3 regions of the Alteromonas sp. ABV4_150 genome follow, and region 2 is predicted to be linked to each of the others. Evidence: predicted binding sites of a transcription regulator. Region 2 holds the regulator's gene; each other region holds the start of a gene.

Region 1 (8,342 bases), 610 kb from region 2:
GTTGTGGTGGTTATCGTTTGGTCTACCCAGTCCCAAATGAACCCGCCTTGTAACGCTTCATGTTTATAAATGAGATCCCAGTACTCTTTTAAATTCCCAACCGAATTTCCCATAGCGTGCTGATATTCACACAGTATCATAGGCCGGTCACTGCCTAACTCAACAAAGCTTTGCATGAGATCTAGCGAAGCATACATTTGGGCGTAAATATCGGTATGAGGACGAAGCTGCGCTTGCTCAAACATAATAGGCAGCGATGTTCGTTCTTTGAGCCAGTGATATAGATATTCAGTATTGTCGCCATCTCCACTTTCGTTGCCAGGAGACAACATCACGACAGAAGCATGGTTCTTACTCGCCTCATACATATTGCGGATACGATCTACATATGCGTTTCGCCACTGAGGCATGTTGACCATGTGATTTTCAGCATTATAGCTGTGGCCTTGATTCGCGGCCCCTACACCGTGTGACTCAATGTTCGCTTCGTCAACAAGATACACTCCATACTCATCAGCTAACGCATACCATAGGGGATGGTTCGGATAATGTGAGTTGCGCACCGCATTTATATTGAGCGACTTCATTAGTGTAAGGTCTTTTCGCATCGACGCTTCTGAAATAACGTGGCCAGTAAGCGGATCATGTTCATGACGATTTACACCTTTAAACAACACAGGTTTGCCATTAATCAGGACGTTACCTTCCTTCAACTCACTCGTCCTAAAGCCTGCTCGAAGCCAGACGACCTGTGTTACCTCTTCCTCTCTGTTTAGCAGCCTTAACCTGACCGAGTAAAGTGTGGGAGATTCATGGCTCCAAAACTGTACCCCTTTTACAACCGTCGACTGAACGATGGCTACGGACGTATTTTCTTGGATGCGAGTTGACTGGCTATCACTTAAAACCACATCTCCGTTTTCATCATAAACGGTGAAATCAACCACGCTATTACTGGCTTGATTTCCTACAATAGAAACCTCTGCTCCAAATAACCCATTTTGATAATCTGCAGTGGTCGTGGTGTTTAACTTGATATCTTGGATGCGTGTGCGAGGGGTCGCATAGAGATAAACATCTCGTTCAATACCATTTAGCCGCCACATATCCTGTAACTCTAAATAACTTCCATCCGACCATCGATACACTTCAATAGCCAGAGAGTTCTGCTTGCCGGGCACTATAAATTCTGAAATATCAAACTCAGCTGCAGTTTTACTGTCTTGAGAGTATCCAACGTAGTGCCCATTCACCCACAGTTTAAACGCTGACTTTACAGCGCCTAAATAGGCAATAACTGTTTTTCCATTCCATTCTTTAGACACATTAAAAACACGTTTATATCGCCCTGTTGTATTGGTGTCACGAGGGATCTTATTAACCGTCAGCGGATTTTCATCAGGTGCAAAATCAGCGCGCATATTAACGTAATTGGGCTCGCCGTAACCGTTTAAAGACCAATTTCCAGGTACCTGTATCGTACCCCAGTCTTCTGTTGAGGCGTCGTTTTCGTAAAAACGCGTGGAACCGGTAAACGGCGACGAAGACAATTGAAATTGCCAGTCTCCATTTAAGTTCAAGTAATTTTGGCTGTCCCATGGGGTGTAGACGAATTTATTCGGATCTTGAAAAAAAGAAAAAAAGTGTGACCGTGCTGGAAGACGATTCTCATGGACAATCGTTGGGTCTTCCCAAGGCGCTTGAATTTCGTCGCAGTGAAGGTGATGAGAGAATACGCCTAGAAACGCAACAAAAAGCAGGATTACTTTCCAAGGTAACGTACTAATTTTTTTATTTTTCAACACACGTCCTCTCCTTCACAATTTGACAACCCATTATAGGTAAACGTTTACCCTTGTAAAGTTAAGTGTGAAATAAATGTAAAAAAAGCGGCCTGCGCCACTTTTTTCATGCTTTTTGACGTTAGTAAGCGTCGTCAGGTTATGGGGTCAGAGTAATGACTCTGACCCCATAACCTATTACGTTCGTGATAATCTTACTGTTTGAATAGAAACAGAGCAGCGACACGCTATGAACCAACAACCTAATAATCCGCTTCACGGTTTAACGCTAGAGAAAATCGTCACGCAACTTCACGAACGATATGGCTGGGACGGGTTGTATTACCGTATCAAAGTGAACTGCTTTAATAACGACCCTTCTATTAAGTCATCCCTTAAATTTTTAAGAAAAACACAGTGGGCAAGAGATAAAGTAGAGCAGCTTTACATACAAACGTTTAAACAGCCTAAATAGCCCTGTTAGTCAAAGGGTCTCATCTAACTATAAAAATAGCCTTGCTTTTTTTTAACTAGCGACTCCCCTTTCATGTACTACAATTTGACAATAACTAACAAATAATTTTTGAATGTTTTGATCTACAAGGGATGTTGATATGTGGGACAAAAGTAAGCCGGAGTGGCTTAAGTTTTTCTTTCTACCGTCCATTTTTTATTTCTACTTTACCTTCCCTGCTTCTGCTGTGGATTGTGAAGAAGCGAAGGGCATATTGAATGTGTCATTGCTTGTTTTTAGTGTCGAACAACGAAATGCCTTTGAAGAAATGGCAGCGAACTTTTCAGCACAATGCCCCGGTATAGATATTGTTTACTCATCGTCAGATGATACCGGCTACAAGCAAATGACCGAGCTGTGGTTAAGCGACAACCCTAATCTAGATCTCATGGTATGGTTATGGCCTGTCGAGCTAAAAAAGGTCAATGAGAGAGGGTTGATAGAACCTTTAACGTCTCTTTGGACAGAAACAGAGCTTCGAAAATATCCAAACGAAATGAAAGAGTTGATTACGTATAAAGGAGAGCAGTTCGGCGTTCCTTTATCAGTGGGTTTTTGGGGATTTTTTGCCAACCAAAACGTCCTACAAGAATTTAATATCAATCGCCTTGAAAGTATTAGCGATTTGCTTAGCGCGTGCAGAACACTGTCTCGAAATCAAATTGTTCCTATTGGTTTAGGATTACAAGAGAAGTGGCCTGTTTTGTCACTGCTTGACTATTTAAATCTCAAAGTAAACGGGCTTTATTTTCACAATCAGTTAATGGAAGGAAATGTAAAATTTACTGATAAGAAGGTACTAGCGGTACTTCAATTGTGGAAAAAAATGATTGATAGCCAATGTTTTCTAAAAAATGCTGATGAGTACACACAAAAGCAAGTTCTCCCATTCCTTTATCGCGATAGAGTGGGAATGGTTCTTTCCGGCAATTTCATAATAAGCCAAATTCCTGAGGCCGTTTCTGAAAAGCTCAAATTTATCCCTTTTCCTTTTGTGGACAAAAACGTCAGTCAATCTGAAATTGCCCCAACGGATTTTCTCATTCTTCGCGCAAGCAGCAGAAAAAAATCACTTGCTAAAGTATTTTTGCGATACCTAATTCAAGATGATGTACAAGCCCAACTAAATAAAAGGCTTAATTTTCTGCCCGCACACCCGAATGCCAAAATAAGTGATGTAAGCTTTGTTCAACACGGAAGCTCAAATTTAAAGAAGGCCGAAGGAGTAGTACAGTTTTTCGACCGCTCTACGAGTAGGGATTATTATCAGCCGCTCAGTAACATTCTTGTAGATTTCATGGAGACAGGAAAGGTAGATAAAGCAGCATTAGAAATGGAAGCAGTTAGACAGCGGCTCTTCGATTCATAGGAAGTTTCGAGCCGCGTAGTTGTGTAGTTAAATAAATTCAGCTTCTACGCATCTTTATAGAGTGTAGCTATCCACTTCTCTTCATTGATGAAGTTCCAACTCCAGTCGGCCCATTTTTCATCTAAGCCCTTCGCCTTTACTTCATCAAGGGTTTTGCCGTCTTGCTTAAGTGCTTTCACGTAGTTGAAAGTTTCGCTGATCATAGCTAAAAACGCGGTGTATTCTTGCTTATTGCTGATATCGCCATGACCGGGAATGATTATGGTCTCGTCATCTATTTTTGCTAGCAACTGCTCTACCGATTCCATGTAGCCTTCTACATTGCCACCAGCACCCTGGTCAATATAGGGAAAACGACCGTTAAAGAATAAGTCGCCCGTGTGCATGACGTTAGGTTGCTCAAACCACACTACGCTATCGCCATCGGTGTGGCCGACGGCTAAATGCATTACATGAAGGGTTTCACCATTAAAGTAAATTTTAATCCCGTCTTCATAAGTGATGGTTGGCAAGGCTTCAGGTTTTACCTTTTCATCATCTGCAAGTCGAACGCGCACATTCTCATGGGCGAGAATGGTGGCACCTTTGTGACTATGGAAAAACGTATTAGAACCCGTGTGGTCACCGTGATAATGGGTGTTTATTACATATTTGGGTTTATCGCTGCCTAGCTCACCTAGCTGAGCTGCTATTTTTTCAGCAAGTGGCGCAAATTGATCGTCAATGATCAAAACGCCGTCTGCCCCAGCTGATACACCAATATTTCCACCTGCACCTGTAAGCATATGAACAGAGCCTTTTATCGCTGTTGCTTTAACTTCGACATCGGCAAATCTATCTTGTGCATTTGCGGTGTTGACCGTCGAATAAAATAAAGGACTAGCAGCAATGAATGCGGCCATAATATGTGTGCTAAAACGAGGGGCAGTTTTCATTATTATTTCCTTGTAAGAAGTCTGTTTAGATAAGACCTCTTACACTATGACCTAATTTCACAATTAGATCATTTTTTCATCATCAGGAATATCACCCACATAAGCAAAACGAGGGAGTGTTTCCCCATCTCTTTCTACCGATTCTACAAACATCTCAAGGGGACGAACCCATAAAGCCTTTTCGCCATAACACGGACGATATACCACTAACTTGCTTTCATCTTCTGAGTGGGTGGCTACTTCGTAAACATCGTATAAATTGCCTTTATAATGCTTGTAACGACCGGGGGTTTTAAGTTGCATTGAATCCATAGTGACCTTCAAGATATATGTTGCGTCAGAGAATAAGGCGCTAGTGTTAATTAAATCTGCTCAAAAGGCAAAACCAGCTGCTGTGTCGATTGGTCGGCGGCAAGGCCTATATGCACGCCTACAAGACGGATGCCACGCCCTGTTGCTCGCTCAAAAGCTTCCTGCATTAATGTACGAAAATAAGCTTTATCTAGCGTGGCACAGCGATGCTCAACCGTGGTTAGCTGAAAGTCGTTAAACTTAAGCTTTACGCCCTGCGTGCGAATACGTACAGGCTTGCCCGTCCGCTTCTTATGGTTCTCCATTCTTTCCTGAAGCTTTTCAAACAAATGGGGCAGAAAGTCGATACATTGATCGATAGTATGAATGTCCTCGCTTAGCGTGCGCTCTACGCCTATAGACTTGCGCTCTCGTGATACCGACAACTCTCGCTCATCAATACCGTGAGCCCGTTCCCACAGCACACTACCGAATTTACCCAGCTCTTTCTGAATACGTTCGAAAGGATACTGACGAACGTCATTGCAGGTATTAAGCCCCATGCGCTGCAGCTTTTGCATAGTAACTTTGCCCACGCCAGGAATTTTCTTTAGCGGCATTTCTCGTACAAACTCATCAAGTTTATCGGGAGTGATCACGCAAATGCCGTCAGGCTTGTTTTCGTCGCTAGCTACTTTTGCTACGAATTTGCAGGGCGCGACCCCTGCTGAGGCGGTAAGACCTAGTTCGCTTTCAATACGAGCACGAATTTCTTCAGCTATTAACGTAGCGCTGCCACCACAAAACTCACTGTTAGTAACGTCCAGATAGGCTTCATCTAACGATAGGGGTTCAATAAGATCGGTATAGTCTGCAAAAATTTTACGTATTTTTTGCGACTCAGCGGCATATACCTCCATACGGCCTTTCACTAAAGTAAGGTTGGGACATAGTTTTAACGCATACGCGGTAGCCATAGCAGAGCGTACACCAAATTTACGGGCGGGATAATTACAGGTAGAGATAACACCGCGACGGTCGGCACTGCCGCCAATAGCGATGGGAATATTGCGCAAAGCTGGGTTGTCGCGCATTTCAACTGCGGCGTAAAAACAATCCATGTCGACGTGGATAATTTTTCGCATCACCTGCCTTCATTCTTTAGCTTTAAAGTAAAACTGTACAAAAAGACAGTATATTATTAATAGTGCTGAATTACACTATCTAATCATGGCTTCTAAATCGAAGTAATGGCTCGCACTTAAATTTGAAGGCAGTGCTAAAAAACAAAAAAGCGCTGTCGATTTACTCAAACAGCGCTTTTAAATACTAAGTCAACGATGTGATAAGCATTACAAAATTTGGTTTTGCTTCCACTCGTTTAATTTTTTCTGACGGGCTTCTTCTTTTTCCATACGTGACTTTTTACGGTCGCAAGGTTCTGGACAGTCACAGGCCTTTTCAATACCTAGTGCGCCTAATCCGCCGCAGCTTCCAGAAATTGATTTTTTCTGAAATAGGTAGCCAACGGCCATAGCTAGTACCATTGTTAGAAAGAAACCAAAAGCAAGAATGAATGTAGACATAGCTACCCCCTAATTATGAACTGTGACCAGTTTATCAAATTCTGGCGACGCATACTCTTCAAATCCGTCTTCTGTGCGACGAATGAGGAATACAGCAAGTTGCTCTTGCTCAGCAACCGCTATTGCTTGTTCCCATCCCATCACATTAAATGCCGTAGCCAAACCGTCTGACGTCATAGATGAAGGGTGAACAACGGTGACCGACACCAAGTTATGTGAGATAGGTTTACCGGTAGTCGGGTCTATTAGGTGCGAATAACGAACACCGTCTTCTTCGTAATAATTACGATAGTCACCCGATGTAGCGACCGCGTTTTCACCTATTGAGACAACTTTTTGAACTGCGCGTTCAGTAGTAACCGGCTTTTCAATAGCAATAAGCCATTCACTGCCGTCTCCTCGCTCGCCTTTTACGCGCATTTCCCCACCTATTTCCACAAGGTAGTTTTCTATACGGTGCTTTTCAAGGATCTCTGCCACTTCGTCAACGCCAAAACCTTTAGCAATAGTCGACAGGTCGACGTACAGCATAGGATGGCTTTTCTTTAAGCCTGTAGGCGTCGTTGAAAAGCTTCTTGTACCCTACATATTGACGAATATCGTCGATGTCTGTCTGACTTGGTACTTTTTCAGGGCGCTTAGTCGGGCCAAACCCCCACAAATTAACCAATGGACCAACGGTAACATCAAGCACACCACCACTAAGATTTGCCAAGCGCAGGGCTTCATTAACCACGGTTAACGTATCTGGCGACACCGCGAAGTTATCGGTATAACGATATTGATTAAAGCGTGAGAGCTCTGATGTAGGGTCGTAAGTAGACATCATCTTGTTAACCTCAACAAGACGGGCATCTATTTCAGCCTGTAAGCCTTCTACCGGCGTTTCAGCTAGAAGGTATTTTACATTGTAGGTTGTGCCCATTGTTTGCCCTTGAAGGTGCACTACAGGCGTTTTTTCGTCGCTACAGCTTGCAAGTACAAGAATACCAATAGCAACAAAAGCGAGAAAAATTCGAATACCGAATCGGATCACGATGTTGTCCTTAGCTAATTTGCACATTTTTCACTAACAATGTGCATTATGCGTTTTGCTTCAACAAAAAAGGGGCTTGCGCCCCTTTTAATATGCTCATTAACTTTTAAACGAGTAGCTTAGCCACCGAAGTCATCTAGCATGATGTTTTCGTCCTCAACACCTAAATCTTTAAGCATGTTGATTACGGCCGCGTTCATCATAGGTGGTCCACACATGTAGAACTCACAGTCTTCTGGTGCAGGGTGATCTTTCAAGTAATTCTCTAGAAGTACTTGGTGGATAAACCCTGTGTAACCTTCCCAGTTGTCCTCTGGCTGAGGATCTGAAAGTGCTACATGCCACTCAAAGTTATCGTTTTCTGCTGCTAGCTCGTCGAAGTCTTCTGTATAGAACATTTCACGAAGTGAACGTGCACCGTACCAGAAGCTCATCTTACGCTTAGACTTAAGGCGACGAAGCTGATCGAAGATGTGAGAACGCATTGGGGCCATACCTGCACCACCACCTACGAATACCATTTCGTTTTCAGTTTCTTTCGCGAAGAATTCACCGAATGGACCAGAGATAGTCGCTTTGTCACCTTCTTTCAGGCTCCAAATGTACGATGACATTTTACCCGCAGGTAGGCTTAAGTTATTAGGTGGCGGCGTAGCGATACGCACGTTCAACATAATAATGCCTTCTTCTTCTGGGTAGTTCGCCATTGAGTAAGCACGAATAGTCTCTTCGTCTACTTTAGACTCGATGTCGAAGAAGCCAAAACGCTCCCAGTCACCGCGGTATTCTTCAGGAATATCGAACTCTTTGTACTTAACGTGGTGCGCTGG
Region 2 (8,342 bases):
GGTAACTTCACTAGTGAAGCTTGTTAAACGCTTGTATAACCGCTTATTTACTCCACTGTCAGCACTATGTGAATGCCATCCTTACCGCTGCTTTTTAGCACTTTACAAGAATGGCTAATTCACAAACGCCACCTACCGTTACTTCACGACAGGTGGTGTTTCAAACGTGTGGTAAGGCGCAGGTGATGGAATTTCCCATTCCAACCCTTCAGCGCCATCCCAAACTTGCGCCGATACTGCTTCACCTTGCTTTTTGCACGCCTTGATAAGCAGGGCAAGAAAGATCAGCTGAGATAAGCCGAAAGCAAAACCACCCAAGCTTATCCATTTATTGAAATCAGCGAACTGTAATGCATAGTCAGGAATACGACGTGGCATACCTGCTAAACCAACAAAGTGCATAGGGAAAAACAAGACATTTACCGATATCAAGGAGCACCAGAAATGCCATTTAGCCAAGGTAGTGTCGTACATTTTGCCTGTCCATTTAGGCAACCAGTAATACACGGCCGCCATAATTGAAAAGACTGCCCCAGTTACCAGAACGTAGTGGAAGTGAGCCACAACAAAGTAGGTGTCATGATATTGGAAATCCACAGGTGTTATCGCCAGCATTAACCCTGATAAGCCACCAATGGTAAACAGAACAATAAAGGCAATAGCAAACATCATTGGCATTTCAAAGCTTAGTGAACCACGCCACATGGTTGCTACCCAGTTAAACACCTTAACCCCAGTAGGAACCGAGATAAGCATGGTGGCAAACATAAAGAACATCTCCATGTACACCGGCATGCCCGTGGTAAACATGTGGTGAGCCCACACCACAAATGAAAGCAGTGCGATAGACGCTGTGGCGTACACCATAGACGCATAGCCAAATAGCTGCTTTCTGGAAAAGGTAGGAACAATTTGCGAGATAATGCCGAAAGCAGGCAAAATCATGATGTACACTTCAGGATGCCCAAAGAACCAAAAAATGTGCTGGAACATAACTGGGTCGCCGCCACCTGCAGCATCAAAGAAACTCGTTCCGAAGAACTTATCCGTTAATACCATGGTTACCGCACCGGCAAGTACGGGCATAACGGCAATAAGCAAGAATGCGGTGATAAGCCACGTCCACACAAATAGCGGCATTTTCATCCAGGTCATACCCGGCGCACGCATATTGAAAATAGTCACAATCACGTTAATCGCGCCCATAATGGAGGAAATACCCATAATGTGAACCGAGAACACGAACAGCGCGGTGGAATCGCCACTATAGGTTGTTGAAAGCGGCGCGTAGAAAGTCCACCCGAAGGCAGGGCCACCACCTTCCATAAATAGCGAGCTAAGCAGAATTAAAAAAGCGCCAGGTAAAATCCAGAAGCTCCAGTTATTCATCCGCGGCAACGCCATATCTGGAGCCCCAATCATCATCGGGATAAGCCAGTTTGCTAGCCCCGTAAAAGCGGGCATTACGGCACCAAAAACCATGATAAGCCCATGCACCGTAGTCATTTGATTAAAGAAATTTGGTTCAACAATTTGTAGGCCGGGCTGAAACAATTCAGCGCGGATCACCATGGCCATTGCACCGCCAACTAAAAACATAATAAAGGCAAACCACAGGTAGAGTGTGCCAATGTCTTTGTGATTAGTAGTAAACAGCCAGCGCGTTATTCCTTTGGGAATATGATCGTGGTGCTCATGGTCATCATGTAGGTGACCACTGTGAGGCGCAGAGGTATCTGGCGAAATAACTTCAGTTGCTTTGCTCATTTTTCTGCTCCTAGTTTCCGTTTGCCACTGCATTGACGTCTTTGGCCTGAACCATATCGCCCGTGTTATTACCCCACGCATTGCGTTCGTAAGTGACTACCGCTGCAATTTCTTTAAGGCTAAGCATTTTGCTAAACGCCTGCATAGCCGTACCCGACTTACCATGTAGGACAATGTCGATGTGACCTTGTTGATCTTCTAACGCCATCTTGCTGCCTTTAAGTGCTGGGAATACACCTGGTAAGCCCTCACCATTTGGCATATGACAGGCTGCACACGTAGCGTTATAAACGCGCTCGCCTTCTTTCATTAATTCGTCCATAGACATATTCATAGAAAGTAGACGCTGCTCTTCTTCTTTGGCTTGACGAACAATTTCTTCTTGTTCGCCCATCCATTTATCAAACTCAGCGGGTTCTTTAGCGATAACCACGACTGGCATGTAACCATGGTCTTTTCCGCATAGCTCAGCGCATTGCCCCCGATAAATGCCTGGCTCGTTGACCTTAGCCCAAGACTCGTTAATAAAGCCGGGGTTGGCATCTTTTTTCACAGCAAAGTCAGGTACCCACCAAGAGTGAATAACGTCATCTGAAGTGATAAGAAAGCGTACTTTTTTTCCAGTAGGGATAACCAATGGGCGGTCAACTTCCAACAGGTAGTTATCTGTTTTTTGAAACTTGTTCTCTATTTGCTCGCGTTGAGTAGCAAGCAGAGAATAAAACTCTACGTCGCTGTCCATATACTTGTAGTGCCACTTCCACTGTGAGCCTGTTACTAGCACAGTCATATCTGGCTCAGATGTGTCTTCCATTGCAATAAGGGTGTTCGCCGCAGGCACAGCCATAAAGATTAGAATAAGAAAAGGAACAACGGTCCACGCAATTTCAACCTTCACGTTTTCGTGAAAGTTAGCCGGCTTAGCACCACGAGACTTCCGATGCAGATACATTGAGGCAAACATAACCCCAAACACTACAACCGCAATCCCTACGCATATAAAGAACATCAGCATATGCAGGTCGTAAACCTGCCCGCTGATGTCGGTGGCACCGCGTCTTAGATTAAGTGAAGAAGCCTCTTCACTGACTTCTTGGGCAAGAAGCAAAGGAGAAAAAAGCAAAAACGGTATAGTTGAACACCATTTTGCGAAAACGGTCGTTAGTTGTTTCACTCAGCACCTCCGTAATAGCAAGACCAAAAACGCTGATATTTTTGCGCGATGCCCTACCAAATGGTTTGCGAACGATTGACCCATAACCTCAACTTGTAAAACAAATTTAGAGCCATTGTTATTATTTTGTTAATCTTTGTCTAAGAATTGCGCAATAATTCCGTGCCGTCTAGTCTTTTCTGTTAAAAATTTAACGAAATGTTCAATTTTTAATCATTTGCAATGGCAGCCTAACGTTACGTTTTGAATAAAGGAGTAAATTGGTAGCTGTTGAGACGGGGTAAAATCAAACGCGCATTTTGAACAACGCATGTGAGTTTACGAGCAATCATTTGAGCGAAAAATCAACGAGTAACGCGCTATCGATATTTATTTTCAAACAAATTTTCAAACAAATTTTCAAATAATGAATGCATACCTAAAAATTCATTCATAGGCAGAATGGCTTTTGCGTGCTGCTTAATATTTATACTTGAGGTCATGATTATACGAGGTATTGCGCGCTGCTAACTTGAGAAAACTAGCATAAATATGGCAACAAAAGGCATTAAAAAAGCGGCTAGGGCGCCGCTTTTCGCTGAAGATGTTAAAACCTTACATCCAGTCGGCGTTTCTTATGACACCCACGGCAATACCTTCTATAGCAAAAGGCTCGCTTGCAAGATCTACTTTAATTGGCGAAAACTCTTCATTTTCGGCATGGAGTAACACTTCACGACCGCGTTTCTCTAAACGCTTAACCGTAACGTCTTCATCCACCCGCGCCACAACGACCTGACCATTGTGGACATCAGTCGTGCGATGCACCGCGAGGAGATCACCATCTAAGATACCGATGTCCTTCATACTCATGCCGTTTACGCGAAGCAAAAAGTCTGCCTGAGGCTGAAACAAAGCAGGATCGACTTTGTAGTGCGATTCTACATGTTCTTGCGCCAAAATTGGCTCACCAGCCGCTACGCGCCCGATTAGAGGCAAACCTTCTTCTTCTGGTGCTGTATCCTCAAGGGGGATATTGAGCTTAATACCACGGGAGGTACCAGGTAAAATTTCAATTACGCCCTTACGCGCCAATGCTTTCAAATGTTCTTCTGCTGCATTGGCAGAACGAAAACCAAGTTGACGAGCAATTTCCGCACGTGTAGGCGGCATTCCCGTTTCTTGCATGGTTGTTTTAATAAGTTCTAAAACTTCAGTTTGTCGAGCTGTGAGTGGGCGCATAAAAGACCTGTCTGTTCATACAGTTCCTGTAAGTATATACACCTAAAAACAAATAACAAGCACTTGCCGCGTCTTTTGCTACACGCATGAGTCTGCGACAAGTGCAGTATCCTTATTTTGCCAGAAGGGCCATGTCCGAGTTACCTATTTGTAGCTCCAACTCTCCATCGCTGTTTTGGCGGGTACGCATACCATCAACGTTTTGCAGCCCCAATAATGGACTGTGCCATACCGTATGCCCTTTATTATCAATCTCAACTACTTGGTACCCGATGCTGTCATAGTAATCATACGAATAGTCGTAATCATCTGGCTGATGGATGGCGAGGATCGACTGGTTAGACGATGTCGTTGGTATAGCTGCTATCTTCTGAGGGTAAAAAGACAGCGCTATAGTCTCTTTCAATGCTAACGCTTCGCTTGTCACGTCATACACATTGATAGTTGAATAATCTCTATCCAGACACACAAACTCAAGGTCACTATCGCTATCAAAATTTACTGTGAGCAGTTGATCGCAAGTAGTTTCCAACTCATTTAACTCAACGAACTCACCGTCCTGCATTTTATAGAGCTTGAACGAACGATACCCCCCGACAGCAAAATAATGCACTCCATTACTTTCTGAAACAGCCAGCGCGTTGATTGAAAAGTCGTTGTTTATCGCGTCAATTAGCACCTGATTTTCAATATCAAACGCTTTAAGTCGATCGTTTTCCACGACAACTGCATCAGCGTAACTGTCGTTATTCACATCTAGTGCTTCAATAAATGATATTTGACTGTTGTGATTTTGACTCAGTGTCCACTGAACAGAATTATCCGAAAGTCTCACCACATTGAACGACGAATTATAGTCCAGCGCCCCTATTAATAACTCACCCACACCGTCATTATTGTAATCTGTAACGACCGGCTTGCTGTAGTTATAGGCGTCTTCACCAACTTCGCCACTTATCGCAAACTCATCGTCTTTGTTTACTGATAGAATTTGAATAGATGAATCGTAATTGCTTGTGTCACTGACAAAGACAGCTCTTTCGTCATTGTCACCGTAGTGAGCCCAGCCTGCAGCGTGATATGTATAAGCGCGCGGCGCACTTTCAATATCTGTCAATGCGTACTCACCGCTAGCGTTCTGCTGTGCGACTAAAACTTGGTTGTCACCAGTCCAAATGATATCGGGCACATTGTCGTTATCTAAATCATCGATAAGAAGTGACATAGCACTGTACGTGTTGTGAGCGATAGCCCACTGCTCAGAAATTTGACCCGCATCGAATACAAAGCCTTTCACCTGTCCCCACTGACATTCGGATACCACCACGAGCCCTTTAGCAGCGGAGCTTTCATTGGTGTAGGCTATATCGCAAATGTCTGGATGTTCCAGCGTGGCTAAACTGTTTTTCGATACTGCTGAGTAAATTGAGATATGGTTCCAACTATCAGCACCGATGATTTCATCGACACCATCGTTACTCATATCGCCCACCACAACAAACATGTTGCTAAACCCGCTGCCATACAGCCATTGGTTGGTACCACTATCAATGTCAAATACGTAACCGTTGTTCGTTACCATCTCTATCGAAGCGTCATCATCTACATTACCAAAAGCAATATTATTTACGCCGTCGATATCATACTGCTGTAACTGTTCACCCGTTTGAACATCAACAATGACAATCGCGTTCGGATCATAATAGTCATCACCGTATAAATAAGCGACTTCATCAATCCCATCGCCATTAACGTCATAAAACAATCCAGAAACTATACTTCCTTCTACAACGAACACCGCTTCGGCATTACTTTCACGGTCTTTTATAACAGACATACCCTGTTGTGTAAGAAGGTAGATCTCATCGTTATTGTCACCGTCAACATCCTGGGAATGCACGCCCCTAATTTCACCTTTAGTGGGCAGTTTATAGGGATATACGTAGGTATTTTTGAGCGAATTTCCCTCTAACGAAAAAGTACCCACACTTCGCTCATTAATTGATACAAGCTCTTTTACACCATCAGATGAAGCGACTGCAAATCCGTGATTATAAATTGGTGTCATCGCCGTTGCGCGTGCGTAGGCTGGGGCTTTATTTGCGTAAGCCTTGATCTCTAGGGTTTGTAAATTCTCCTCGCCATCTAAGCTAGCAAAATTAAAAATATACGTTTGCTCGTTGAACAACTGACTCTCAGGTACCTGCCAAGTCAATAAGCCTTCGTCATCGAGGGTTACGCCTTCAGGCGCTGATACAAGCTGCCCTGCAGAGTCATTATTAATTTTATCGGGGTCCGTCATGCTCACAGTGAACTCGACGTAACCACCAGCAGCTACCGATTCAGGCATATTGGAAACGACAAGTGTCATTGGGGAGTCACTGATAGTAATAAATAATGGTTGCGACTCAACAACGTTTACACCGTCGGACACAACCATAGTTACTTTAAGTTCATCACCGAACACCGCGTTGTATGCAGGCAATGTGCTTCCGCTAACGCCCTCTAGAACAACGTTGTTAATATACCAACGGTAGGATATTGACAAATCAGGTTCAGGCGTATCAGAGTCGTAATAATACCCCTCATCAACGGTTATATCGTCAGACGTGTAAACAGGGTCATAAGCAAAGTAATAAGGTTCACCTGCAACGGGAGGTGCTGAAATGGTTTCTATATCGGATAGGACAATATTCGCGATATTACTGCTTGCAAAGGTCTCGATACTGCTGAAAAACACGCCAATATCATAGGTATCATCACCGTCGGAATCTTCACCATAGCGAACCGCGCCCTGCATTAAATCTATGCCTGCCGTTTTATCGCCCTTTACGACAAGGGAACCTTGGTAAGCATAAGGTAGCCCTCCTTCCTCAGACAAGTAAGAAAACTCTAGTTTACCTTTAGAGCCGATATGTATTGTCCCCTCAAATTCAGAGGAGTAACTAATACTTCTCATACCGTCAAAAGAGGTAGCGTTTATTTTGTAGGTCTCGCCGTTAAATGTAGCAGTCAGATATTGTGTGTATTCTTCGTTGTAATAACCCGTGCGTGAGTCGTAGCTTAAATCAGCTTTCATTAGCCCTTTTAGCGTTACGCGTTGGCTACCTCTTCCTACCGAAAGACTCGTGAAATACGAGGTGGCCTCAAAGTTGTCGTCGTCTGATTTAGTAATAGCGACTGAAAGTTGGCCGTCGTGATACGCATTTAGGTAGTAGTGAAGGCATTGGTCATAATCGACAACTATTGTCCCTATACCCGTTTCCAGATTCAGATTTCCAGAGTAAGAAATAGAGCCTGAATCCGAACACGGTGTGACACCCTCAATATTGCCGTTGGCATCTACAAACTCAGATACCTCGAACAGATCTAAATAAGGTGAACTCGTGATATCTTCACCGAAAAGTGCCACATAGACGTTTTGCACAGTACTAAGATCGACTGTTGCCACTTTTGTTGCGCCCGTATAACCATTGTCAGCGTAGTTCTTAGCTGCAGAATCTAGTTGTGCAGTAGAGTAGTCTAATGGATTCGACAGAATTTCTAACGCGGTAGGCTCAGGAGGAGGAGCAGGTGTTGGGTTAGGAGACGAGTCAGCCCCTCCTCCGCCACCACAAGCCGTTAGAGCTATAACAGAAAAAAGGCCAGAAAAACCCAAGCGCGAAGAGTTCATGTGTCGTCCCTGATTTGTAAGGCATGATGGCTTTTCATTAGTCAAAAGCTCAAAACACGCCTAATTTGTTAACTATAATATTAGGTTCTTATAACTTATCTTCTTTTGTCTGGCAATATCCCTGTTGCTTGATGCACAAATCACTAGCACATATCGACAAACAGCGACAGTCAATCTCCGTCCCAAACCACGCGATTTCGGCCTTGCTCTTTTGCCTTATAGAGGGATTTATCAGCCGTAGATAATAGGGCGCTAAAATCTGCGCCGAAGGTACTATCGACAAAGGTTGCTCCTATGCTGATAGTAAGTTTTATATTATCGTTCTTATAGTTAACAACACTTTCTTCAACGGCTATGCGAAGCGCCTCTAACTGCGTGTTAATTTCTTTTTTATTTTTCCCCAACATCACGATTGCGAACTCTTCACCGCCAAGACGGGCAACCACATTGGGTTCACTGTTTTGTTTGGCTATCTTCCTTGCCACACTAATGAGCGCCTGATCACCC
Region 3 (8,342 bases), 300 kb from region 2:
AAATGGTAGGTCGTGAGAACTTAAAGCTTATCCTTGAACCTGGTCGCGCTATTGCAGCTAACGCTGGAATTTTGGTTACTGAAGTTGAATTTATCAAAGAGGGTGAAGAAAAGAGTTTCGCTATCGTCGATGCTGCCATGAACGACTTATTGCGACCAGCCCTTTACTCTGCTTGGCAAAATATTATTCCTGTGAAAGAAGAAAGCACGGCAGCGCTTCGAACCTATGACGTTGTAGGGCCGGTGTGCGAAACCGGTGATTTCATTGGGAAAGATCGCGAATTAGCCATTGAACCTACCGACTTACTTGCTGTACGCAGCGCCGGTGCCTATGGTTTTGTGATGGCCTCAAACTACAACAGCCGCTGTCGTCCAGCGGAGATTATGGTAGACGGCGATAAAGCAATTGTGGTTCGCGAACGAGAAAAACAAAAAGATCTCTGGCAAGGTGAGTACAAACTTCCGTAAACTAGAGACAAACTAACAAGATAGATGCGCGTTTAATGCAGGTTCAATTTTCTAAAATGCACGGCTTGGGTAACGATTTCATGGTTATTGATAACGTTACTCAAAACGTCTTTTTCTCCAAAGAAAAAATTCAGCAATTAGCTAACCGAAACTTCGGTATTGGCTTCGACCAGCTGTTGATGGTAGAGCCGCCATACGACCCTGAACAAGATTTCCACTATCGTATCTTCAATGCAGACGGCTCAGAAGTAGAACAATGCGGCAATGGCGCCCGTTGCTTTGCGCGTTTTGTTAAACAAAAGGGCCTTATTAATCGCAATAAAATAGTGGTAAGCACCAAAGCAGGAAAGATGGTGCTTTACCTAGAAAAAGACGGACAAGTGACCGTTAACATGGGCAAACCCGAGTTTGAGCCTGCGAGTATTCCGCTTACAGCCAACAAGCAAGAGAACACGTATATTTTACGTGTTGGAGAACGCACCTTGTTTATTGGATCAGCGTCGATGGGCAACCCTCATTGCGTTATGGAAGTTGACGACGTTGATACGGCCGATGTAGCCGAAATTGGCCCACTTGTTGAAAAGCACGAGCGCTTTCCCGAGGGCGTAAACGTGGGCTTTATGCAGATAATTAACGACTCACATATCAAACTTCGCGTATTTGAACGTGGTTCAGGTGAAACTTTGGCCTGCGGCAGCGGCGCATGTGCAGCAGTTGCAATTGGTCAAATACAGGGTAAATTAAGTAAAGACGTACGGGTAGATTTGCCCGGAGGCAGCTTACGTATACGCTGGCCAGGCCCAGATAGCGTGTTAAAAATGACAGGGCCTGCCGAACACGTATATGACGGACATATAAATTTATGAGCGAAATATCAGGGCAATCTAACGCCACGCAATTAATTGAGCCATTTAACGACACAACGGAATTGTCGAGTGCTGATGTGCGCGCGTTCTTATTACAAAACCCTGAGTTCTTTGCAGAGCATGCCGACATTCTCGAAAAAATTAAGCTTCCCCACGAACACAAAGGCAGTGTTTCACTTGTAGAAATTCAGAGTGATCAGCTTAGACAAAAGGTCAGACAGCTTAATTACAAACTAAATCAGTTAGTCACTATAGCGAAGCAAAACGAAAAAATTTATCGCGTTTATACCGATTTGAACGTACAACTACTGCGCTGTGAGAGTGTCGCCGAAGTGCAGTTTACCTTAGAAGATGTGCTGCAAGAGCGTTTGCAGTTGTCCTCAGCAGTAATCAAAAGCTTTAAAGGTCCTCACGCTATTCCTGAGCTGCAACAGCGCCTCTTCACGGAAAAGCGCTTTAAAAATACCAACTTCTTCTTTGGTCGTTTGTCACAGCACGAACGCCAGCTGCTTTTCGGCGAAAGCCCGGCAGAATCTGTCGCGTTAATGCTACTTGGTGACAACCGTGAATTAGGTATTTTGGGAATTAGCAGCAGCGATGCCAGCCACTTTACTCCAGACATGGATACCCTTTTGCTTCAACAGCTTCAGCAAGTGCTTAATATCATCTTGCCTGAAATGATGGGATATTAGGTGAAGTGTCTACGGACGCCTTAATCAGCGAACCCTGCCAGCAATGGCTAGATAAGTTTCTGCTTCATCTTCAAGTGGAGCGCGGTTTATCCCTACACACCATCAAAAACTACCAGCGCCAGCTAACCGAAGTGGCAAAGCTACTTGGCCTTTACGAATGGTCTGGGCTCACGCCAAGCGATATTAAGCGCGTTATGGCCGATGCCAAAATGTCTGGGCACAGCCCGCGTAGTATAGCACTTAGACTATCGGCACTCAGAACCTTCTGCCAATACCTAATCGACCACCAACAGCTATTCAGTAACCCCGTAGAAGGCATTCAAGCACCGAAACAAGGAAAGCCGTTACCAAAGCAGCTGAGCGTGGATGAGATGCAGCAGTTACTTAATGCGTCGCCTCAAAGCAGTGACGATGATGAAGGCATGCAGTTAAGGGATGTAGCCATGTTTGAGCTGCTTTATGGCTGTGGCCTGCGCTTAAGCGAACTTACCGGGCTTAATTTAGCCGACTGTTTGAAAGACGGTACGGTGAAAGTCATAGGTAAAGGGAGTAAACAGCGAATATTGCCATTGGGTCGACACGCACAAAAAGCGCTAAATGCATGGTTAAAAGTACGCCCTGCTTATGCGTCACCTTACGAAAGTGCAGTATTTGTCAGTAAGCGTAAAACTCGAATATCAAATAGGCAGGTTGCTAACCGCTTGGATAAAATGGCAAAAGAGCAATCTCTGTCGCAAAAAGTAAGCCCCCACAAACTGCGCCATTCTTTCGCTACTCACGTACTAGAATCCAGCGGCGATTTACGTGCGGTTCAAGAACTGTTAGGTCACGCTAACTTGTCGACAACACAAGTTTATACCCATCTCGACTTTCAGCACCTTGCCAATGTGTATGATGCGGCTCATCCGCGGGCGCGCAAAAAGTAATACTAACTTAAGGTTTCACCATGCAGTTTTTCAGGTCTATTAACAACGTCGAGGCGATGACCTTCGACCTTGACGACACCCTTTACAATAACGAACCTATTATTCGACGGGCCGAAGAAGCGCTTCAAGCGCATATTGCAAAACACCATAAGTCAGCTGCCGCACTATCGTTAAACGACTGGTTAGCACTAAAGCGAGCAGCTATTAAAAAGGATTTGCGCTTAGCCTCTGACATGGGTCAGCTTAGACGTGTAGTGCTTACTGCTGCGCTGTCTAATACGACCCCTGAAAAGTTAACAACAGACCTGACCAGTAATGGTGAGCTAAGTGATGCAGTAGAGGCATGTTTCAACTGCTTTTACGATGCAAGAAGCAACTTTGAGCTCGCGGACGATGTGCACGAAGCGTTAAAATCCGTAAGCAGTAAGCTGCCGCTCATAGGAATTACTAATGGTAATGTAAACGCAGAAAAAATAGGGATTGATGGTTATTTTGAAACCATTCTCCACGCCAGCACATCGCGCCCGATGAAACCAGCCCGCGACATGTTTGATGAAGCCGCAGCACATTTACACATTGCACCGAAACACATTCTTCACATAGGCGACAATATTATCAAGGATGTACAAGGCGCGATTAACGCTGGCTATCAAGCCGCATGGTTTGCCTGTAACAGACCCATGACGCTAGCGAATGAACCTGTAAGCGTATTGCCTCACGTAGCACTAGACAACCTCAACGAGTTAACCGACTTCCTATGAATAATGGGGTCAGAGTACTTTAATAGCTTAAGCGTGGGGTCAGAGTACTTTAAACTTTTACGAAGTATAAAACGGGAAATGTACTCTGACCCCATTATTAATGTACTCTGACCCCATATTTTAGTTATCTTCTAGGACGTTTTGGCGCATGGACTCGCAGGGGCTTTGACAAACCGGTCTGCCAACCACTTTTGCTGGTACGCCCACCACAGTGACATGGGCTGGAACACTGTTCAGTACAACGCTACCAGCGCCGACTTTTGAGCCTTCACCGATTTCGATATTTCCTAGGATCTTGGCACCTGCGCCAATTAACACACCTTGGCGAATTTTGGGGTGACGATCGCCTGACTCATTACCCGTACCGCCTAGGGTTACGCTCTGCAAAATAGACACATTATCTTCTACTACCGCAGTCTCACCCACCACAATACCGGTAGCGTGATCGAACATAACACCTTTGCCAATTCGCGCAGCTGGGTGGATGTCTACACCAAAACTTGATGAATTACGGCTTTGCAAAAATAAGGCTAACTGGTGGCGTCCGTGAACCCAAAGATAGTGCGCCATCCGGTGCACCTGCACGGCGTGGAAACCTTTAAAGTGAAGCAAGGGAGTTAGGTAGTCATTCACTGCGGCATCCCGCGCATTTATCGCGATAATATCGGCGATAGCTGCCTCGCTAATGCCAGGCTCTAATAAGTAAGCTTCGTCGAACACCTCACGTATAGCAATCGCAGGCATCACGTCATCTGCCATTTTGTTTGACAAAATGAAGCTTAGCGACGACTCGAAATTATGGTGCGCAAGAACACTTGCATGCACATAGCTAGATAGCAAAGGTTCGTTGTCAGCAACAATTTGCGCTTCTTGTTTGAGCGTCGACCAGAAATCGATGGGCGTTGAAAGTGCGGTCATGAGCATGTCCCGTTAGTGTGCTGTCTGTGTGCCAATATACGTCGTAAAAAATTGGGGCCGTGTGCTTTTTCAGCTTGCCTAAAGTGGCTTAACTCTTTTGCTAACTCTCGCCTTGTATGAAAGTGCAGAGGTAAACAAATGAAAGAACAGAAAGTTTACCCGAGTTTGGCGTGATGCAATACCGATGTGATACCTGCCAAGCGCATAATTCGATCAATTTATCGTATTAATTCGTTATAGCTAATAACTGTATCTTTTATTTGCGTACCCATGAGCCTTACGTCGGCCACACTAGGCTCTGTCACTGCTTAATTAGAACGGTTAAAGCGCCCGTTTCTTTCATTGAGAGGCGTGGATAACCGAACACCTTAGATAGGCAAAAAAACGCGCTTTTATTTAACAAAAAGGGCGAAAAACTGGACTGTATAAATTAACAGGCTGATGGCATAATAGCGTGCTGCTGAATGTGTAACAATATCAACTAACAGGTGCCAACTATGGATGTATCTCGACTGCTAGACGAGCTTAACGATAAACAGCGTGAAGCAGTAGCAGCCCCATTGTCTAATGCTCTAGTATTAGCTGGCGCAGGTAGTGGTAAAACCCGTGTATTAGTACATCGCATTGCGTGGTTGATGGAAGTCGAAAACATCGCACCTTTTTCTATTTTAGCGGTTACCTTTACCAATAAGGCAGCGAAAGAGATGCGTGGCCGTATTGAATCATTGATGGGCCGCAGCCTACACAATATGTGGATTGGTACCTTTCACGGGCTTGCACATCGCCTATTACGCGCACACCACGCTGAAGCAAATTTGCCTGAAAATTTTCAGATTATCGATTCTGACGATCAGTACCGTTTGATTCGCCGCATTTTAAAAGCCATGAATTTAGATGAAAAGCATTGGGCCCCTCGTCAAATCCAGTGGTACATAAACGGTAATAAAGACGAAGGCCTGCGTCCTCAGCATATCGAGACCCATGGCGATCATATCCAAAAGACCATGCGTGAAGTTTACGCTGCATATCAAGACGCTTGCGACCGTTCAGGCTTGGTAGATTTTGCCGAGTTATTGCTGCGCGCTCACGAGTTATGGGCAAAGAACCCTGAAGTGTTGGCCCACTATCAGCGCCGTTTCCGTGCTGTGTTAGTTGACGAGTTCCAAGATACCAACAATATCCAATATGCATGGCTTCGCATGCTTTGTAGCGGCAACAATAACAACATTATGATTGTTGGCGACGACGATCAGTCTATTTACGGTTGGCGCGGTGCAAACGTAGATAATATTCAGCATTTTCTTAAAGACTTTAATGAACCTACCACTATTCGTCTTGAGCAGAATTACCGTTCTACTGGGAACATTCTGAAAGCAGCGAATACGGTTATCGACAACAACACGGGCCGTTTAGGGAAAGAGCTGTGGACAGAAGATGCCCAGGGCGAACTTATTTCTGTCTATGCCGGTTTTAACGAACTCGACGAAGCCCGCTTCATTGTTTCAAAAATTAAAGACTGGCTAAATCAAGGCAACGCCCTTAGCGACACCGCTATTCTTTACAGAAACAACGCCCAGTCTCGAGTACTGGAAGAAGCCCTGCTACATGAAGGGTTGGCCTATCGCATCTACGGTGGTTTGCGCTTCTTCGAACGCCAAGAAATTAAAGATGCCCTTGGCTATATGCGCATGGTCAGCCACCCGCACGACGATGCTGCTTTCGAGCGTGTGGTAAACACTCCAAGTCGCGGTATTGGTGAGAAAACCCTTTCACAAGTGCGCGACACTGCACGTATGCATAACTGTTCTATGTGGCAAGCCAGCCAGCTGCTTATCAACGAAGGTGGCTTTAAAGGCCGTGCATTAAACGCTATGCAAAGCTTTGTTTTGCTTATTACCGAGCTAGAGCAAGCCACGCTAGACGAGCCTCTTGACCAGCAGGCCGATAAAGCCATTCGCCAGTCAGGCCTGTACGCCATGTACCAAGCAGAACGCGGAGAAAAGGCCCAGGCTCGACTTGAAAACTTGGAAGAGCTGGTCAGTGCTTGTAAGACTTTTATCGTACCTGAAGAAGCGGAAGAAATGTCGCCGCTGGCCGCGTTTTTGGCCCACGCTTCCCTTGAAGCAGGGGAAACCCAAGCAGATAAAGACCAAGATGCTGTGCAAATGATGACTATCCACACTGCAAAAGGCCTTGAATTTCCATTGGTGTTTCTAGCTGGCGTGGAAGAAGGTATGTTCCCTAGCCAGATGACCAACGACGAACCAGGCAGGATGGAAGAGGAACGCAGACTTTGCTATGTTGGTATGACTCGCGCTATGCAAAAGTTGTATATCACTTACGCAGAAAGTCGTCGATTATATGGTCAAGATAAGTATCATACGGCTTCGCGCTTTATTCGCGAGATGCCAGCAGATTGCGTGGAAGAAGTCAGACTAAAATCCACTATATCGCGGCCTGTACACAATCGCTTTAGCCAAGCTACCTCGCACGCCAGTTTTGAAGAAACAGGCTTTAGTTTAGGTGAGCGCGTAGTGCATCGTAAATTCGGGGAAGGTATTGTGCTTAACTACGAAGGCAGTGGTGAGCATGGTCGAGTTCAAGTAAACTTCGATGAATTTGGCAGTAAATGGCTGGTACTTGCTTACGCAAAACTGGAGAAGGCGTAGCGTTATTAATTGGCAAGGTAGCCTAACTCTGAGTTGGAATGTATGCAGCAACACGTGCTGATCATCGAAAATGGTGAAGGCAACCTTGAACTTATTGCGAAGTTAGTACGCCGTTCTAGCCTTACGCCCGTGGGCGCTACGTCGCTCACCGAAGGAAAGGTACGCTTTGCACAAGAAATGCCTGAAAGTTTCTTGTGTGCCATTGTTGCTTACTCATTACCCGATGCGCCTAAAGGGGAAGCCATCGACTTTGCCGTCGGATCTTTTATTCCTACCATTGCAACAACAGAGAACCTAGATAATGCTATTCGCGACAAGGTTCTTGAACGAGATGTTGTCGATTACATTCCCAAAGAAAATTCGCAAAACTACGACTATCTTAACCGCTTGATCAGCCGCCTAGAAAAAAACAAATCTACCGGCGTTGTAGTGGTGAGTACCAATCGTGTTTTACGCTCAAAAACGGTTTCATTACTTCAGCGTCATAATTTTATTGCCTTTGAATGTTTAACAGCTACCGACGCAATGCAGTGCCTTTCTGAACACAAAAATGTACGTCTTGTCATCACTGATGATACGCTGCCCGACATGACGGGAACACATTTTGTCGCTAGCCTAAGAAAAGCATTTTCTAAAGAGCAGCTAGCCATAATGGGCGTTGCTGGAGGTAAAGGTATGCTAATGTCTGCACACTTTATCAAAAGCGGCGCTAATGACTTCTTGCGCGTACCGTACTGTCATGAAGAGTTTTTGTGTCGCGTAATGCAAAACGTCGAATATATAGAAAGTGTTGAAGAAATTCGCCGCGTGGCGAATACGGATTATTTGACGGGCCTTCCCAACAGACGCCACTTCTTTTACATGGTAACGGTACAGCATCAAAATTTATCTGATGATCATGCCTTGGCACTTATCGACCTCGACTTCTTTAAATCAATTAACGATACCCATGGCCATGACGCCGGTGACATTGTGCTAAAGGCCATGGCGGCACTCATTGAGTTTTACTTCCCTGATGAAATTATTTCGCGCTTTGGTGGTGA

Evidence for each region. The regulator LexA, encoded in region 2, represses DNA repair genes until DNA is damaged. The targets are predictions, from matches to a motif close to TACTGTATNNNNATACAGTA.
Region 1: a site for LexA is predicted at 6,067-6,086, ahead of dinB (DNA polymerase IV). Genes of this name have one in related genera too.
Region 3: a site for LexA is predicted at 5,050-5,069, ahead of uvrD (DNA helicase II). Genes of this name have one in related genera too.

What each region holds. Positions count from the first base shown of each region.
Region 1 is NZ_CM149971.1:2,315,345-2,323,686, reverse strand. Features, by position in the region: gene ACYX4M_RS10165 (glycoside hydrolase family 2 TIM barrel-domain containing protein) at 1-1,805, opposite strand, end outside; gene ACYX4M_RS10160 (VF530 family protein) at 2,032-2,256, shown strand; gene ACYX4M_RS10155 (ABC transporter substrate-binding protein) at 2,396-3,664, shown strand; gene ACYX4M_RS10150 (MBL fold metallo-hydrolase) at 3,709-4,599, opposite strand; gene ACYX4M_RS10145 (DUF1653 domain-containing protein) at 4,663-4,911, opposite strand; gene dinB (DNA polymerase IV) at 4,962-6,035, opposite strand; gene nqrM ((Na+)-NQR maturation NqrM) at 6,243-6,476, opposite strand; partial or broken gene ACYX4M_RS10130 (FAD:protein FMN transferase) at 6,486-7,512, opposite strand; gene nqrF (NADH:ubiquinone reductase (Na(+)-transporting) subunit F) at 7,632-8,342, opposite strand, start outside.
Region 2 is NZ_CM149971.1:1,702,941-1,711,282, reverse strand. Features, by position in the region: gene ctaD (cytochrome c oxidase subunit I) at 139-1,767, opposite strand; gene coxB (cytochrome c oxidase subunit II) at 1,778-2,941, opposite strand; gene lexA (transcriptional repressor LexA) at 3,536-4,162, opposite strand; gene ACYX4M_RS07445 (hypothetical protein) at 4,275-7,835, opposite strand; gene ACYX4M_RS07440 (sensor domain-containing diguanylate cyclase) at 8,006-8,342, opposite strand, start outside.
Region 3 is NZ_CM149971.1:1,406,773-1,415,114, forward strand. Features, by position in the region: gene lysA (diaminopimelate decarboxylase) at 1-467, shown strand, start outside; gene dapF (diaminopimelate epimerase) at 503-1,333, shown strand; gene ACYX4M_RS06110 (DUF484 family protein) at 1,330-2,025, shown strand; gene xerC (tyrosine recombinase XerC) at 2,031-2,951, shown strand; gene ACYX4M_RS06120 (HAD-IA family hydrolase) at 2,972-3,712, shown strand; gene cysE (serine O-acetyltransferase) at 3,833-4,630, opposite strand; gene uvrD (DNA helicase II) at 5,128-7,299, shown strand; gene ACYX4M_RS06135 (GGDEF domain-containing response regulator) at 7,342-8,342, shown strand, end outside.